DNA from 2 places in the Dasania marina DSM 21967 genome. Region 1 is predicted to be linked to the other one. Evidence: predicted binding sites of a transcription regulator. Region 1 holds the regulator's gene; the other holds the start of a gene.
What was found. Region 1 encodes FliA, which starts transcription of late flagellar genes. Its sites were predicted from a motif close to TAAAGTTATNNNNNNNNCGGCCGATANCC; they were not measured.

Region 1 (7,565 bases):
AAAACCATACTGGTGCTGCCTACCACCAGTCAGCCGCAGGTATTGCGAGCGGCTTATCATCATTACAAAACCGATAATTTAACCGCCTGCATATTGACCAAGCTGGATGAAACCGCCAGCTTAGGGGAGTGTATTAGCTTGGCGGTAGAAAAAAATCTACCGGTAGCCTATAGCACCCACGGCCAAAATATCCCCGAGGATATTGCCATTGCCGAGTCGACTACTATTGTTAGGGAGGCTATAGCGTTGGCCAAAGACCAGCAGGTTGATGATGATGATATGAGTGTCGAGTTACAGGCCTTAATCAGTTAAACCGAATAAGCGTAATAGCCTAGTGATACCCGGTGTATCGCTAGGTATTCAGAATAGTTAGTGTAGAATGCCAAGCAATATTGCCATTCAAATAATAGCAGCGAGGAGTCAGCGCTAGCATGAGTAGTTCGCATCCAGTACAAGTGATTGCAGTAACCGGGGGTAAAGGCGGGGTGGGTAAATCCAATGTCTCTATAAACCTCAGTGTCAGTTTGGCGAATATGGGGCGCCGCGTTGCGCTATTGGATGCTGATTTGGGTTTGGCCAACATCGATGTGCTATTGGGTTTAACCCCCAAGCGCAACTTAGAAGATGTGTTGGCGGGGGAGTGTTCCTTAATCGATATAATGCTCACTGGCCCGGGTGGTATACGTATTATTCCCGCTTCTTCCGGCACCCAAAAAATGACCATGTTGGGCACTATGGAACATGCCGGCTTAATTCATGCCTTTAGTGAAATTAGCCACCAAATAGATGTGTTAGTGATAGATACCGCCGCCGGCATTTCTGATTCGGTAGTGAGCTTCGTACGCGCCTCACAAGAAATACTGGTAGTGGTTTGTGACGAGCCTTCATCCATTACCGATGCCTACGCACTGATTAAATTACTAAATCGTGAGTATGGCGTGGATCGTTTTAGAGTGGTTGCCAATATGACGCGCACCGCCCAAGAGGGCCGTAATTTATTTAATAAGCTTACCCACGTGGCCGAACGCTTTTTAGATGTATCGCTGCAATATGTAGGTCAGATTCCCTTTGATGAAACCGTGCGTAAAGCGGTACAAAGGCAGCGGGCGGTAGTGGATATTGCCCCTCGCAGTAAAGCCGGTATAGCGTTTAAACAGTTGGCCGAAAAAGTGGATTTATGGCCCTTGCCATCAACCCCTCGCGGCCACCTAGAGTTTTTTGTAGAGCGCCTAGTACACGGTTCGGCAGAATCGTAGCGGTGAGAAATAACCAATGGTTGTAGCGAGTAGATTATCGATGTATAGCGACGTTGAAAGTATTTCGCAAGATGAAGTGGTAGAGAGACACGCGCCGCTGGTGAAACGTATTGCCCACCATATGCTCGCCCGCATGCCCGCCAGTGTGCAGGTAGACGATTTAATTCAGGCGGGTTTAGTCGGCCTGCTGGAAGCCTCGCGTAATTACGACACCACTAAAGGTGCTAGCTTTGAAACCTACGCCGGCATACGTATACGTGGCTCAATGATAGATGATGTTAGACGTGGTGATTGGGCGCCGCGCTCAGTGCATCGTAATGCCAGGATGGTATCCGAGGGTATGCGAGCGGTTGAAAACCGCACAGGTAGAGATGCCAGTGATCAAGAAGTAGCCGACGAGCTTAATATTCCCCTAGAAAATTACTATAAAATTACAAGAGACTCTGCATCCAGCAAATTATTTAGTTATGATGAGCTGGTTAGCGGTGACGACAAACCCGAGGAGCAGTTGCCTAGTGATGCAGAAAATCCACTAGATGGCATAGAAAGCCAAGCGCTAAGGGAAAGTCTAGCGGCATGTATAGCGCAGTTACCTGAGCGTGAGCGTATGGTGCTGTCATTGTATTACGATGAAGAACTTAATCTCAAAGAAATTGGTTTGGTGCTGGGCGTTAGTGAGTCCAGAGTCAGCCAAATACACAGCCAGGCTGCGATGCGTTTACGTACCCGTATGTCGGCTTGGCAGCGAGATACCTATTAAGGCAACAAACCACGGCAGTTGCTAATACATAGCTTGACGTATTGTGGTTTAATAGGATTAATTCGTTGTTTTTGTTAGAAAAACTGGCTACGCCCTAATCAGGGGCTAGACTGGATACATTATAATTTTACCGAACGCAAAGCGGGTAATGATATGTTTGGAGGTGGCTTTGAATAAAGATATGAAGATTCTGGTTGTTGACGATTTTTCAACAATGAGGCGTATCATTAAAAACTTGTTGCGTGATCTGGGCTTTACCAATACATCAGAAGCTGATGATGGTCAGACAGCCTTGCCCATGTTACAAAATGGCAGTTTTGACTTTTTAGTTACTGACTGGAACATGCCTGGCATGACCGGTATAGAACTACTCAAGGCCGTGCGTGCAGATGCACGTTTAAAAGACATGCCTATTTTGATGGTGACAGCAGAGGCTAAGCGTGACCAAATCGTCGAGGCCGCACAGGCCGGCGTGAATGGTTATGTTGTGAAGCCTTTTACCGCAGCGGTGCTAAAAGAAAAAATCGAAAAGATTTTTGAACGCGTCGGTTAGTCACCCTCAGATCCCTTCGGGATAGGCATAGCTTTACATGGACGATAACAATAACTCTGCTCAGGCTAAGGCCGGCACTAGTGATGATGTATGGGAGTCGCTGAAAGAGCGAGCCGGCATTCTCATGAGTAGCTTGGAAGAGCGCGATTATGTTGCTGCCAATAACGTCATCCAAGATCTCAATGAGTTGCGTGATAACACCCTCTACAAAGAGGTGGGTAAACTAACCCGTGGTTTACACGATGCGATAGTCAACTTTGACCTTGACCCCGGCAAAGCGGGCGGTGATGCGGCGAATAATGAGTCGCAAATGGCCAACGCCAAAGATCGTTTAGATTATGTTATTAATCTTACTCAAACTTCTGCCGATAAGACCATGGACATGGTTGAAGAAGGCATACCCATCGCCACAGCCCAAGGTGTAGCGGCCAAACAGCTGCAAGCCGACTGGGGGCGCTTATTGCGCCGCGAAATGGATGTGGATGAGTTTAAGTTATTGTCCGAACGTATAGACGGCTTTTTAGTGCAGTCTATCGATGGCAATGCCTTACTCGGCCAAAAGTTCAATGAAATTTTATTGGCGCAGGATTTTCAAGATTTAACCGGCCAGGTCATCACCAAGGTGATAGCGCTGGTACAAGATGTTGAAGATCGCTTAGTTGAATTAATGCGTGTAGCAGGTCAAATCGAAGAGTTAACCGGCATAGTTAAAGACCCTGCCGCTAAGCCCAACAAAAAAAAACAAGGCTTAGACTCTGGTGCCGAAGGGCCACAAATTCATGCAGATACGCGTGATGATGTGGTGTCGGGGCAAGATGATGTTGATGACCTGCTATCAAGCCTAGGCTTTTAGGAGTATTGGATGTTCGGTGAAGACGACGAAATATTGCAGGACTTTTTGGTCGAAGCCGGCGAGATAATTGAATTATTATCTGAGCAGCTGGTTGACCTAGAGCAAAGCCCTGATGATCGTGACTTGCTGAATGCTATTTTTCGTGGCTTTCACACGGTAAAAGGCGGCGCAGGATTTTTACAGCTCAACGCATTGGTTGATTGCTGTCATATTACCGAGAATTTATTTGATATCTTGCGCACGGGTCAGCGCTCGGTCACGCCCGAATTAATGGACGTAGTGTTACAGGTCTTAGACGTGGTTACGGTCATGTTTGACGAAGTGCAAAATGGCGCCGAGTTGACACCCGCCGACCCACAATTATTGGCCAACCTAACCGCATTAGTCGAAGGACGTGATGTGTCTGAGGCTGCAGCCGATGCCCCGGAAGCTGCATCAGCTCCTAGTTTGGAGCCAGCGGCTGCCGAAGGTGATATTACCGATGCCGAGTTTGAGCAGTTTCTAGATGCTATCGCCGAGCCGGCTGCTGAGTCAGCGCCCGCTCAAGCCGAACCAGCAGTTCCCGCCAGTAGCGGTAGCGATGAAATTACCGACGATGAATTTGAATCCTTACTGGATCAGATACATGGCAAAGGGCAGCACGGTGGAGCCCTTGAGCCCAGCGCGGCCCCAGAGCCTGCGGCGTCATCAACAAGTAGCGATGAAATATCTGACGATGAATTCGAAGCTCTGCTAAACCAGCTGCATGGCGGCGGTGCTCCGGGCAGCGAAAAAGCGCAGGCTTTTTCTGAAGCAAAAGCGGCCTCTGCGCCAGCAGCTAGCAGTGAAGAAATTAATGATAACGAATTTGAAGCCCTGCTAGATCAACTGCACGGCCAAGGTCAGGGGCCTACCGGCGTAGCAGCAGCTGAAACTAAAGCGCCAGCAGCACCTACACCTACACCGGCCACTAAACCCCAATCCGCTACAGCGACGCCGACCGCCAAAGCTGCCGATGATAGTCAAGCCAAGGTGCCAGCTGCGCCGAAACGCGCGGCAGGCAATAAAGAGGCTTCGCAAGCTGAAACCACCGTGCGGGTTGATACCCAGCGCTTAGATGACATCATGAATATGGTGGGCGAGCTGGTGTTGGTGCGCAACCGCTTAGTGCGCTTGGGTGCCAGTAGCGGCGATGAAGTCATGGCCAAGGCCGTCTCCAATCTGGATGTGGTAACGGCCGATTTACAATCTGCGGTAATGAAAACCCGCATGCAGCCTATTAAAAAGGTGTTTGGCCGTTTCCCTCGTGTGGTTAGGGATTTGGCGCGCAACCTGAAGAAAGAAATTACTTTAGAGCTACAAGGTGAAGAGACCGACTTAGATAAAAACTTAGTGGAGGCCTTGGCCGATCCCTTGGTTCACTTGGTAAGAAACTCAGTGGATCACGGCATAGAAATGCCAGACGATAGAGAGGCTAAAGGCAAGCCGCGTATGGGCAAAGTGATATTGGCCGCTGAGCAAGAAGGCGATCAAATCCTGTTATCGATTACCGATGATGGCGCGGGCATGGATCCCAATATGTTGCGTCAAAAAGCGGTAGAAAAGGGCTTGTTTGACGAAGATAGTGCTGCCCGTTTATCGGACTCAGAGTGTTTCGATATTATTTTTATGCCGGGCTTTTCTACTAAAGTAGAAATTTCCGACGTCTCTGGCCGCGGTGTGGGCATGGACGTAGTGAAAACTAAAATCACGCAGCTTAACGGTTCCATTGTTATAAAATCAAAAGTCGGTGAGGGCACCCGTTTAGAAATTAAAGTGCCGCTAACCTTAGCCATTATGCCTACTTTAATGGTGATGTTAGGCGATCAAACCTTTGCCTTCCCGCTGGTCAGTGTCAACGAAATTTTCCATATGGATTTAACCCGAACCAATGTGGTTGATGGCCATGAAGTGGTCATCGTGCGCGATAGAGCGGTACCCTTGTTCTATTTAAAGCGTTGGTTGATTGGTGGCTCTAAAAAGATTGAAAAACTTGATAGCGCTCATGTGGTCATTGTCTCTGTGGGTACCTTACGGGTTGGTTTTGTGGTCGATCAACTGATAGGTCAGGAAGAGGTGGTCATTAAACCCTTAGGAAAAATGTTGCATGGCACGCCCGGCATGGCCGGTGCCACCATTACCGGTGATGGCAGGATTGCGCTAATACTCGATGTGCCTAGTATGCTAAAGCACTACGCAGGTTGATGGTATCAAACTGCGTAGTGCACAGTTGCTGACGGATAATAACGATATTACTCACCCGTCATTCATATTTCAGAGGTTGTAAATGACGGTTTCCGTCTTAATAGTTGACGACTCCAGCTTTTTCAGGCGGCGCTTAAGCGACATGATTGCAACAATCGATGGCTTAAGCGTCATCGGCTGTGCCGAGAACGGTGTCGAGGCGATAGCGCTTACCAAAAAGCTTAAGCCCGATGTTATAACTATGGATTATGAAATGCCGGTTATGGATGGCATTACCGCTGTTCAGTACATTATGAAAGAGTGCCCTACGCCTATATTGATGTTTTCATCCATGACCTATGAAGGCGCGCGCATCACTCTAGATTCATTAGCTGCGGGTGCTATCGATTACCTACCGAAAAATTTTTCTGAAATCGCTAGCAGTTCTGTGCAATTAAAAAAACGCTTAGCGGATGCTATTTTTGATGTCGCATCATCGGGTAAAAAAACAACAGTCGCGGTTGAGCTTGAGCCGGTAAAAGCGCCAGATCCGATTCTGCCCAGTCGCAAAAAGCATAAAGTTGATTGTGACGTGGTTATAATAGGCACGTCCACCGGCGGGCCTATAGCGTTGCAGAGCGTACTGTCGTCGCTGCCAGCCAGTTTCCCCAAACCTCTAATACTCATACAGCATATGCCGGCCGCTTTTACCACCGCTTTCGCCGAGCGCCTCAATTCATTTTGCCAAATAACCGTCAAAGAGGCGGTAGATGGCGACCGTTTAATGCCAGGGGTTGCCTTGCTGGCGCCCGGCGGTAAACAGTTGATTATTTCGGCTAGTGGCAGGATAAAAGTGCTACCTGGGGACGAGCGCTTACACTATAAACCTTGTGTTGATATTAGTTTTGCTTCAGCTGCCAATGTTTTTGCCGATAAGGTATTAGCAGTGGTCTTAACCGGTATGGGAGCCGACGGCTGTGAAGGGGCAAGATTGCTAAAACAAAAAGGGGCCACGGTATGGGGCCAGGACGAGAAAACCTCGGTGATATACGGTATGCCTATGGCGATAGCAAAGGCCGGGCTTACCGATGAGGTTTTAGCGCTGGAACAAATCGGCCCACGTTTAATACAAGCGACCTAACAGATGGATTTACTCAGCATATTTGGCGTTATTCTCGGTTTTGTTGCCATTCTCGGCGGCAACTACCTAGAGGGTGGCAGCATGTCGGCACTGGCTAACTTTCCGGCAGCTTTTATTGTTGTGGGCGGCACCTTTGCGGCTGCCATGCTGCAAACGCCGTGGCTGGGTTTAAAGTTCGCCGTGTCACGATTAAAACATGTGTTTGCGCCCCCCAACGTTGGCTTTAAGCAGGGCGTAAAAAAAGTGGTGAAGTGGTCGGCGCGGGCGCGCAAAGACGGCTTATTAGGTTTGGAAGATATTGCTGAAACTGAACCGGATTTGTTCGCCCGTAAAGGTCTGCAATTATTAGTAGATGGCGGTGAGCCCGAAAATATACGCAACATCCTAGAAGTAGAAACCCTAGTGCTAGAGCAGCGCGATGTTGATGCCGCCAAATTTTATGAAAGCATGGGCGGCTATTCACCCACCATAGGTATTATTGGTGCAGTGATGGGCTTGATACATGTGATGGGTAACTTAGCCGACCCTAGTAAGCTGGGGGCAGGCATAGCCGTGGCCTTTGTGGCCACTATCTACGGGGTGGCGTTTGCCAACTTGTTGTTACTGCCTATAGCCAGCAAGCTGCGTGGCTTGGCCCGCAGCCAAGCGCAATACCGTGAATTAATCATTGAGGGCATTATTGCTATCGCCGAGGGTGAAAACCCCAGAGCCATAGAATTAAAACTCGATGGTTTTTTACACGGTAACTAGGTAACGCTTATGCGGCGACAAGTCGTTGACGATAATGTTCACCACGAGCG
Region 2 (7,565 bases), on a different contig from region 1:
AAGCTTGCTTGCGGCTGATAAAAGTATCTAAACGCTTAAGCTGGGAAACACCCAATGCCGCGTGTATATCACTTAAACGATAATTAAAGCCCAACTGCTGCTGTTCGTAATACCACTCGCCCGGCTTATCTGCCAGGCAATGCTCCGCGTCTTTAACAATCCCGTGAGATGCCAGTAACCGCGCTTTTTCAACCAACTGCCCATTCTGGCTAACTAACATACCGCCTTCGCCGCTGGTAATAGGTTTTACCGGGTGAAAACTAAACACGCTACAAGCACTATATTGGCAGCAGCCGATAGTTTGTTGCTGGTAGGTACCACCCAGCGCATGGCTAGCATCTTCAATAATGGCAATATCTAATGGCCCACATAACGCTGCCAGTGCCTGCATATCGCAACTCTGACCTGCGATGTGCACTACAATCAAAACCTTGGGCAGAGACTTGCCCTGTTGTTGATAGCTGGCGAGTTTCTCCGCCAGCGCAGCTACTGATATCAAGCCAGTACGGCTATCAATATCCACAAAATCGATATCGGCACCGCAGTATAAGGCGCAGTTTGCCGACGCCACAAAACTGGTTGCGGCCACCCAGACAACATCACCCTGCGCCACACCTAAGGCCAAGCAGGCTAGGTGTAATGCCGCGGTAGCATTACACGTGGCAACCGCATGCTCAACGCCGCAGTATTGTGCCACCCCCCGTTCAAACTCGCTTACCATAGGCCCTTGGGTAAGAAAATCAGACTTCAATACATCAACAACCGCACTTATATCCTCGTCAGCCACTTGTTGACGGCTGTATGGCATCATAGGCCAACACCATCGTGCAGTGTTCTAATATCCTCTACGGATAAAAAGTCGGGGTTGGATCCGGAGTCATAGCAGAACCCAGGCTCCGCATAGTTACCCCGCTCACCACAGACGTTTCTGCAGTAATCCACATCACCATCGGAAAACTTTATACTGGGAGTAATAACATAGTGGTCATCAAATTCTATGGTGCGGTAGCTATCGTCCCTAGGCACCATTTTTTCATGCATTTTTTCACCTGGTCTCACTCCTACGATTTCATGCTGTAGCGATGGCGCCACGGCTTCGGCAACATCCGTAATTTTAACCGAGGGGATTTTAGGTACAAAAATCTCACCGCCGTACATGCGCTCAAAGCTCTTGAACACAAAATCAACACCTTGCTGCAGAGTGATCCAAAAGCGTGTCATATTAGCATCTGTAATCGGTAGGGTTTGCTCACCCCCCTTCAGCAAGCCTTTAAAAAAAGGTACTACCGAACCTCTAGAACCCACGACATTTCCATAACGCACTACCGAAAACCGCGGGCAGTCGGCACCGACCATATTGTTGGCAGCCACGAATAACTTATCAGAGCACAATTTAGTGGCGCCGTAGAGGTTTACTGGGTTGGCCGCTTTGTCCGTAGATAGCGCAATGACTTTTTGCACTTTATTAGCAATAGCCGCATCAATCACATTTTCAGCACCATTGATGTTGGTTTTAATGCATTCCATGGGGTTATATTCAGCAGCAGGCACCTGTTTGAGTGCCGCCGCATGAATAATATAGTCGACGCCATTACAAGCCTGCATTAAGCGACTCTTATCCCTCACATCGCCGATAAAATAACGCATGCAAGGCGCATTAAACACCTGCTGCATGTCAAACTGCTTTAGTTCATCGCGGGAGAATATTATGACTTTTCGGGGCTGGTAACGGGATAGCAAAGTCTCGACACACTTTTTGCCAAATGACCCTGTACCTCCCGTGATTAAGATAATCTTTTTATTAAACACCGCCATCCCCAATAGTAATATCACGCCAATTATTTGGCATCATTTATATCAGCAATGCAGAAACTGTGCCAGCGGTATTTATATAGAGGGAAATTCGAGAAAAATTGACTGGGTAATTAAGCAGCAAAACATAAAAAAGCGATCAACTACCCAGCAGATAAAGCACCCACGCATATAACGGGGGTAAAGATACTGACGCTAAACCGCTTCTGCAGCTATTTCATCCCAACCAGATTTAATCGTCTTAATTATAGCCAGCGCCTCATCTAGCTTAGCTTCATCATTTTTCGCATTGGCAGTCATTAGGCATTCCACCACATAACCATAGAGGCTATCTAAGTTAGCAGGAATGTCACTATCTACCTCTAAATTTAAGCTATCACTCAAGCCACCCACTATAGAAATAGCCTTACCTATAGATAAGCCTTTCTGGGCAATATCGCCACGCTGCATGGCACCCTTGGCGACAGCTATACGTTCTACAACACCTTCCATCAACATTTGAATTAGGCGATGAGGTGAGGCCCCACTTATTGCCTCATGTGCATTAATCTGCTGATATTGATTAAGCGCTTTTTGTAAAGACATGTGCAAAACATCCTAAATAATTCACGTAAAACAAAAGGACTAATTCATCCCCACTAACTATAGCGGCTATTACTTTATATTCATTAACTAAAAACGAAAAAAATTATTACCGCACACATTATTTTTTTCAAAATAACGGTAAAGATAGAAAAATATAGTTTTTAATTAAAAAATAACTATATATAAATCAATAGCTTAATTGATTAAATTGCTTTAAAACTATTTTTTCACACAATTTACCTAAAGCCATTTTCACTCCTGCCGTTAACTATTTCGAGCCGGAAACACACCTCAAGCCTTAGAGTAGCCTGAGGACATAAAGTAAATTTATTTTAGGAGTGACCGTCATGTCACAGGTCGTAGCAACAAACCTCGCATCGATTAATGCGCAGCGTAATCTTTCAAAAAGCGGCAGCAGCCTAGCAACATCACTGCAGCGCTTGTCTTCTGGCCTCCGTATTAACAGCGCTAAAGACGATGCCGCAGGTTTACAAATTTCCAACCAGCTAACATCGCAAATCCGCGGCACTACTGTAGCGGCGCGCAACGCTAGCGACGGCATCTCGTATGCACAAATCGCTGAAGGCGCATTAGACGAAATTGGTAACATTTACCAGCGCATGCGTGAACTTGCAGTGCAATCTGCCAACGGCACCAACAGCACCAGCGAAAGAACCGCATTAAACTCCGAATATACTTCACTCAATGCAGAAGTCACTCGCATCGCCGCCCAAACCCGCTTTGGCAACACCACTGTATTTACTGGCACAGCTACAGCACTACAAGTGGGTGACAAAGCAGGCGAGACTATTAGCTTTACTATAGGCACTGTCACCGCCAACGGTGGCGCCATAGCTACTGCCGCTGGCGCCAGCGCAGCCTTAGGCACATTAACAACCTCCATAACAGGTATAGATGCTAAGCGAGGCACCTTAGGCGCCATTCAAAACCGCCTAGAATCGACGATTGCAAACAGCAGAAGCATTATAGAAAATGCCTCCGCTGCACGCTCACGTATTCGTGATGCCGACTTTGCTGTTGAAACCGCCAACTTAACTCGAGCACAGATACTGCAACAGGCAGGAACCGCAATGCTCACCCAGGCCAATCAGATACCTCAAGGGGTGCTTTCACTACTACAATAGTGGCGTAGTCACGTAGAGAGTTGACAACGCATACCTATAAAGCCGAGCTGGCAATCACGCCAGCTCGGCTTTTATCTTTTTACCTCCCTTTATAGCCTTCTATATAGCCTCTCTTTATAGATGCAGATAAAGCTTCCGAAAAGCGCAACTCCCTCTCTTTCTTGAAAAAATAAAAACGATAAAAAACAATAAGTTAAAAGCTTTTATTCACCCTCCAGCAAGAAAAACCCAAATAAAGTCTAAAGCAAGCCTCAATACGGCCGATAAGATATGCGTACGAGAGAGAAAGTTTCACCTTCGGGTGATAAAAGACAAGCATATTAGGAGTGACCATCATGGCACAAGTCGTATCAACCAACCTTGCGTCTCTTAACGCGCAACGTAACCTGAACAAAAGTGGTAACAGCTTAGCAACCTCGTTGCAGCGTCTATCTTCTGGATTGCGTATTAACAGCGCAAAAGATGATGCGGCAGGCCTGCAAATCTCAAACCAATTAACCTCACAAATCCGCGGTATGACTGTTGCTACACGTAATGCCAGTGATGGTATATCGTTTGCGCAGATAGCTGAGGGCGCGTTAGACGAAGTAGGTAATATTTACCAGCGCATGCGTGAGCTAGCGGTACAATCTGCTAACGGCACCAACAGCACCAGCGAAAGAACCGCTCTAAATGCTGAGTACACTGCGCTTAACAGCGAAGTCACTCGTATAGCTGGGCAAACACGCTTTGGTAACACCGATGTATTCACCGCTACAGCAACTGCCTTACAGGTAGGTGATAAAGCAGGCGAAACCATTAGCTTTACCATAGGCACCGTAACTGCCAATGGCGGCACCATCGCTACAGCAGCTGGCGCCAGTGCGGCACTTGGTACATTAACTACGGCAATTACCGCCATAGATACCAAGCGTGGTAACTTAGGTGCGATACAAAACCGTCTAGAATCTACTATCTCTAATGGTCGTAGTATTATAGAAAACGCTTCAGCAGCTCGCTCACGTATACGTGATGCCGACTTTGCCGTAGAAACAGCTAACTTGACACGCGCGCAAATCCTGCAACAAGCTGGTACCTCAGTGCTGTCTCAGGCTAACGCTATACCCCAGGGCGTATTGTCGCTACTACAATAGGGTAAAACCTTCTGGTCTGGTGTAGGATAACACCGGACCCGATAAAAATAAGGTGAGCAGCATTATGACAACCAGTATATCTAATTTGTCAGACAGGCTCTCAGGCAGCATTCAAGTAAGTACTTCCTCGGAGCCTTCTTCACCACCCAACGTGGTAAAAGAGGGCTCTGTTGCCGTTGCAAACGCTAACAGCTCTTCTGTAGCAAAAAATGAAGAGTACAGAGCGGTTAATGGGGTTATCAACCCCCAAGACAAAGCTCAAGTTGAAGAAGTTCTTAAAAAAATGAATTTAGCCGTAGAGCAGATTCAAAAAGGCCTAAACTTCAGTATTGATGAAGATCGTGGTGGATTTATCATTAAAGTTATTGATCAATCTACCGATGAAACTATTAGGCAAATCCCCTCCGAGGAAATGCTCAACATTTATCATCGTCTCAAAGAAGTCAATAGCCTTTTATTTGACGACATCAAAGCTTAGTCGTAGTCACTGGCATATTAAGCGGGTAAAATCGCTACCATGATCTATTTCGCTTAATATCCCAGCTTAACGTTTTATTACTCTTGTGAGGTTAGTCCATGGCTTCTATCAGCGCCTCAGGTGTCGGTTCAGGTATAGATATACTCAGCTTGGTTTCACAACTTGTCGAAGCAGAAAAACTAGGCCCAGAATCATTATTAGACGCAAGAGAAAGTGAGCTAAATAGCCAAATATCCGCGGTAGGCACTTTAAAAAGTGACATCGCCACTTTCCAAGACAGCCTGGCTAAACTTACTGATCCCGATGATTTTGTTATTTACGCCAATAACTCTAGCAACGAAAATACAGCAAGCTTTACCTCTAATAGCTTTGCCAAAGCAGGCAGTTTTGATATTACCGTCATCAAACTGGCCGCAGCACACAAGCTCAGCACTGCCGGTTTTGCCGACTCAGACACCACCGAAGTAGGCACAGGCAATCTAACTCTCGCCAATGCCGACGGTGACAGCTTTGCACTAAGCTTTGCTGGTGGCGGAGATAACACGTTAAACCAAGTGCGCGACGCGATAAATAATGCTGCAGATAACTTTGGCGTTACCGCCACAATTATCAATATAGACGACGGCGTCGGTGGCACCCTAAGTAAATTACAAATCACCGCCAACGACACCGGCACCAGTAATGCGCTAACGCTTACCGCCGACCCCAGTCTTAGCGCCTTAGACTCAGCCAATTTAACCCAAATTAAAGCCGCTGATGACGCTGTTATCCAAATAGATGACCCCAGCAATCAATTTACCAGTGCATCCAATACTATTTCAGGGGCTATTAGCGGCATAGAAATTACCGCCAAAGCCGTTGGCACCACCACCATATCTACGACCCCAGATCAAACGGGTATTGTTGAAAATGTACAGGGTTTTGTTGATGCCTATAACAAACTACAAAGCACATTTAATACGGTAAGCTCTTATAACGACGGTAACCCTGGGCCACTCTTTAGTGACTCCACCATCCGCAGCATAAAATCACAAATTACCAGCATAGTTTCCAATAGCGTAGCCTCATCAACATCCAGCTATAATTCTTTATCGGCCATAGGTATTACCACAAATAATGTCGGCTTATTAGAACTGGACCAGGATGATTTAAAAACGGCTTTAAATGCAAATTTTGCTTCGGTCTCTACTGTATTCACCGCCACAGATGGCATAACTGCTAGATTAGATACCGTACTAGAAGAATATACCAAGTTTGCAGGCTTGCTTGATACCAAACGCGATTCGCTAAATACTCGCCTATCGCTAATTGGCGAGTCTAGGGATAAGTTGGAATACCGCATAGGCAAACTTGAAGCGCGTCTAACCGCTCAGTTTATCGCAATGGATGGTTTGGTTGCCTCTTTGAACTCTACAGGGAGCTTTTTAACCCAGCAACTAGCCAACCTACCGGGCTTCACTAGATCCTCATCATAAGTAATATGAATACACTCAAAAAACTACAAACCATTAACAAACTGGGCGACAATATTTTTAAAGCCTTAGCTGAAGGTGATTCAGAAAAAGCACAAAAAACAGCCGACAAGCGCCTTGCAACCATGCAAAGCCTTCATATAGACGAACTAAGTCAGACAGCTGACAATCAACTAAAAATAGAAATAGAACGATTTGAAAACAACAATCAGAGTTTGATTGATGCCAGCACGGCAATAAAAACCTCTCTGATAGAGCAACTTAAAAAAATCAAAAAAAGCCGTGCCGCCACAAAAACTTACCACGACATCGATAGTGTTTAAACACGATTCACCACCTACTCCATTAAAGAAAATACCCTAACGGCCGATATATTATTTAGCCAACGTATTGATATCTAGATAGCAACGCTACCATCTAGAGAGAGTAGACCCCATGAACAGCAATCCCCCAAAGCAAAGCTCAAAAACAACACAGTTATCAAACAGAAATGTGTTGATAGATAGCGCTGCCCTTAATGCAAAAATAGATAAAAAAGACGAAATATTTTCTTTGAACAGGCATATACAAAACATACAAAGAAATCTGAACTTCATCTACTCTGAAAAACAAAAGTACATAAGTATTGTTGTTTCAGATCGCCACTCAAGATAGAGTTATCTTAATGTCACTATCAGCCAGCAGTAGCAAAAACGCCTCAGTTAGCAGCGACATACACGACAGCTGGAAGGATATAAAAAAGATAGAAGCCCTGCTGCTCGATTCAGCACAAAAACAAGAGTGGAAGGAAACACTAAAAATATACCGATCAAGAAACGAGATTATCAACAAACACTTCCAGACTCACCCCGTCAGCCCTGCAACATCATATTTTTACCGATCTTTATTAAACGACCACCTTAAAACAGACAATGATATAGAAAAATTAAGGAAATATGCC

Region 2: a site for FliA is predicted at 3,783-3,811, ahead of B067_RS0115135 (flagellin N-terminal helical domain-containing protein). Genes of this name have one in related genera too.

The regions. Positions count from the first base shown of each region.
Region 1 covers NZ_KB891585.1:572,572-580,136, reverse strand. Annotated here, with positions in the region: gene flhF (flagellar biosynthesis GTPase FlhF) at 1-312, shown strand, start outside; gene B067_RS0112295 (MinD/ParA family protein) at 432-1,256, shown strand; gene B067_RS0112290 (RNA polymerase sigma factor FliA) at 1,297-2,016, shown strand; gene cheY (chemotaxis response regulator CheY) at 2,186-2,569, shown strand; gene B067_RS0112280 (protein phosphatase CheZ) at 2,607-3,422, shown strand; gene B067_RS0112275 (chemotaxis protein CheA) at 3,432-5,645, shown strand; gene B067_RS0112270 (protein-glutamate methylesterase/protein-glutamine glutaminase) at 5,728-6,765, shown strand; gene B067_RS0112265 (flagellar motor protein) at 6,769-7,515, shown strand; gene motD (flagellar motor protein MotD) at 7,525-7,565, shown strand, end outside.
Region 2 covers NZ_KB891586.1:491,352-498,916, forward strand. Annotated here, with positions in the region: gene pseC (UDP-4-amino-4,6-dideoxy-N-acetyl-beta-L-altrosamine transaminase) at 1-811, opposite strand, end outside; gene pseB (UDP-N-acetylglucosamine 4,6-dehydratase (inverting)) at 808-1,815, opposite strand; gene fliS (flagellar export chaperone FliS) at 2,008-2,397, opposite strand; gene B067_RS0115130 (flagellin N-terminal helical domain-containing protein) at 2,745-3,542, shown strand; gene B067_RS0115135 (flagellin N-terminal helical domain-containing protein) at 3,878-4,675, shown strand; gene B067_RS20650 (flagellar protein FlaG) at 4,740-5,153, shown strand; gene fliD (flagellar filament capping protein FliD) at 5,252-6,628, shown strand; gene B067_RS0115155 (hypothetical protein) at 6,634-6,948, shown strand; gene B067_RS0115160 (hypothetical protein) at 7,061-7,279, shown strand; gene B067_RS0115165 (hypothetical protein) at 7,290-7,565, shown strand, end outside.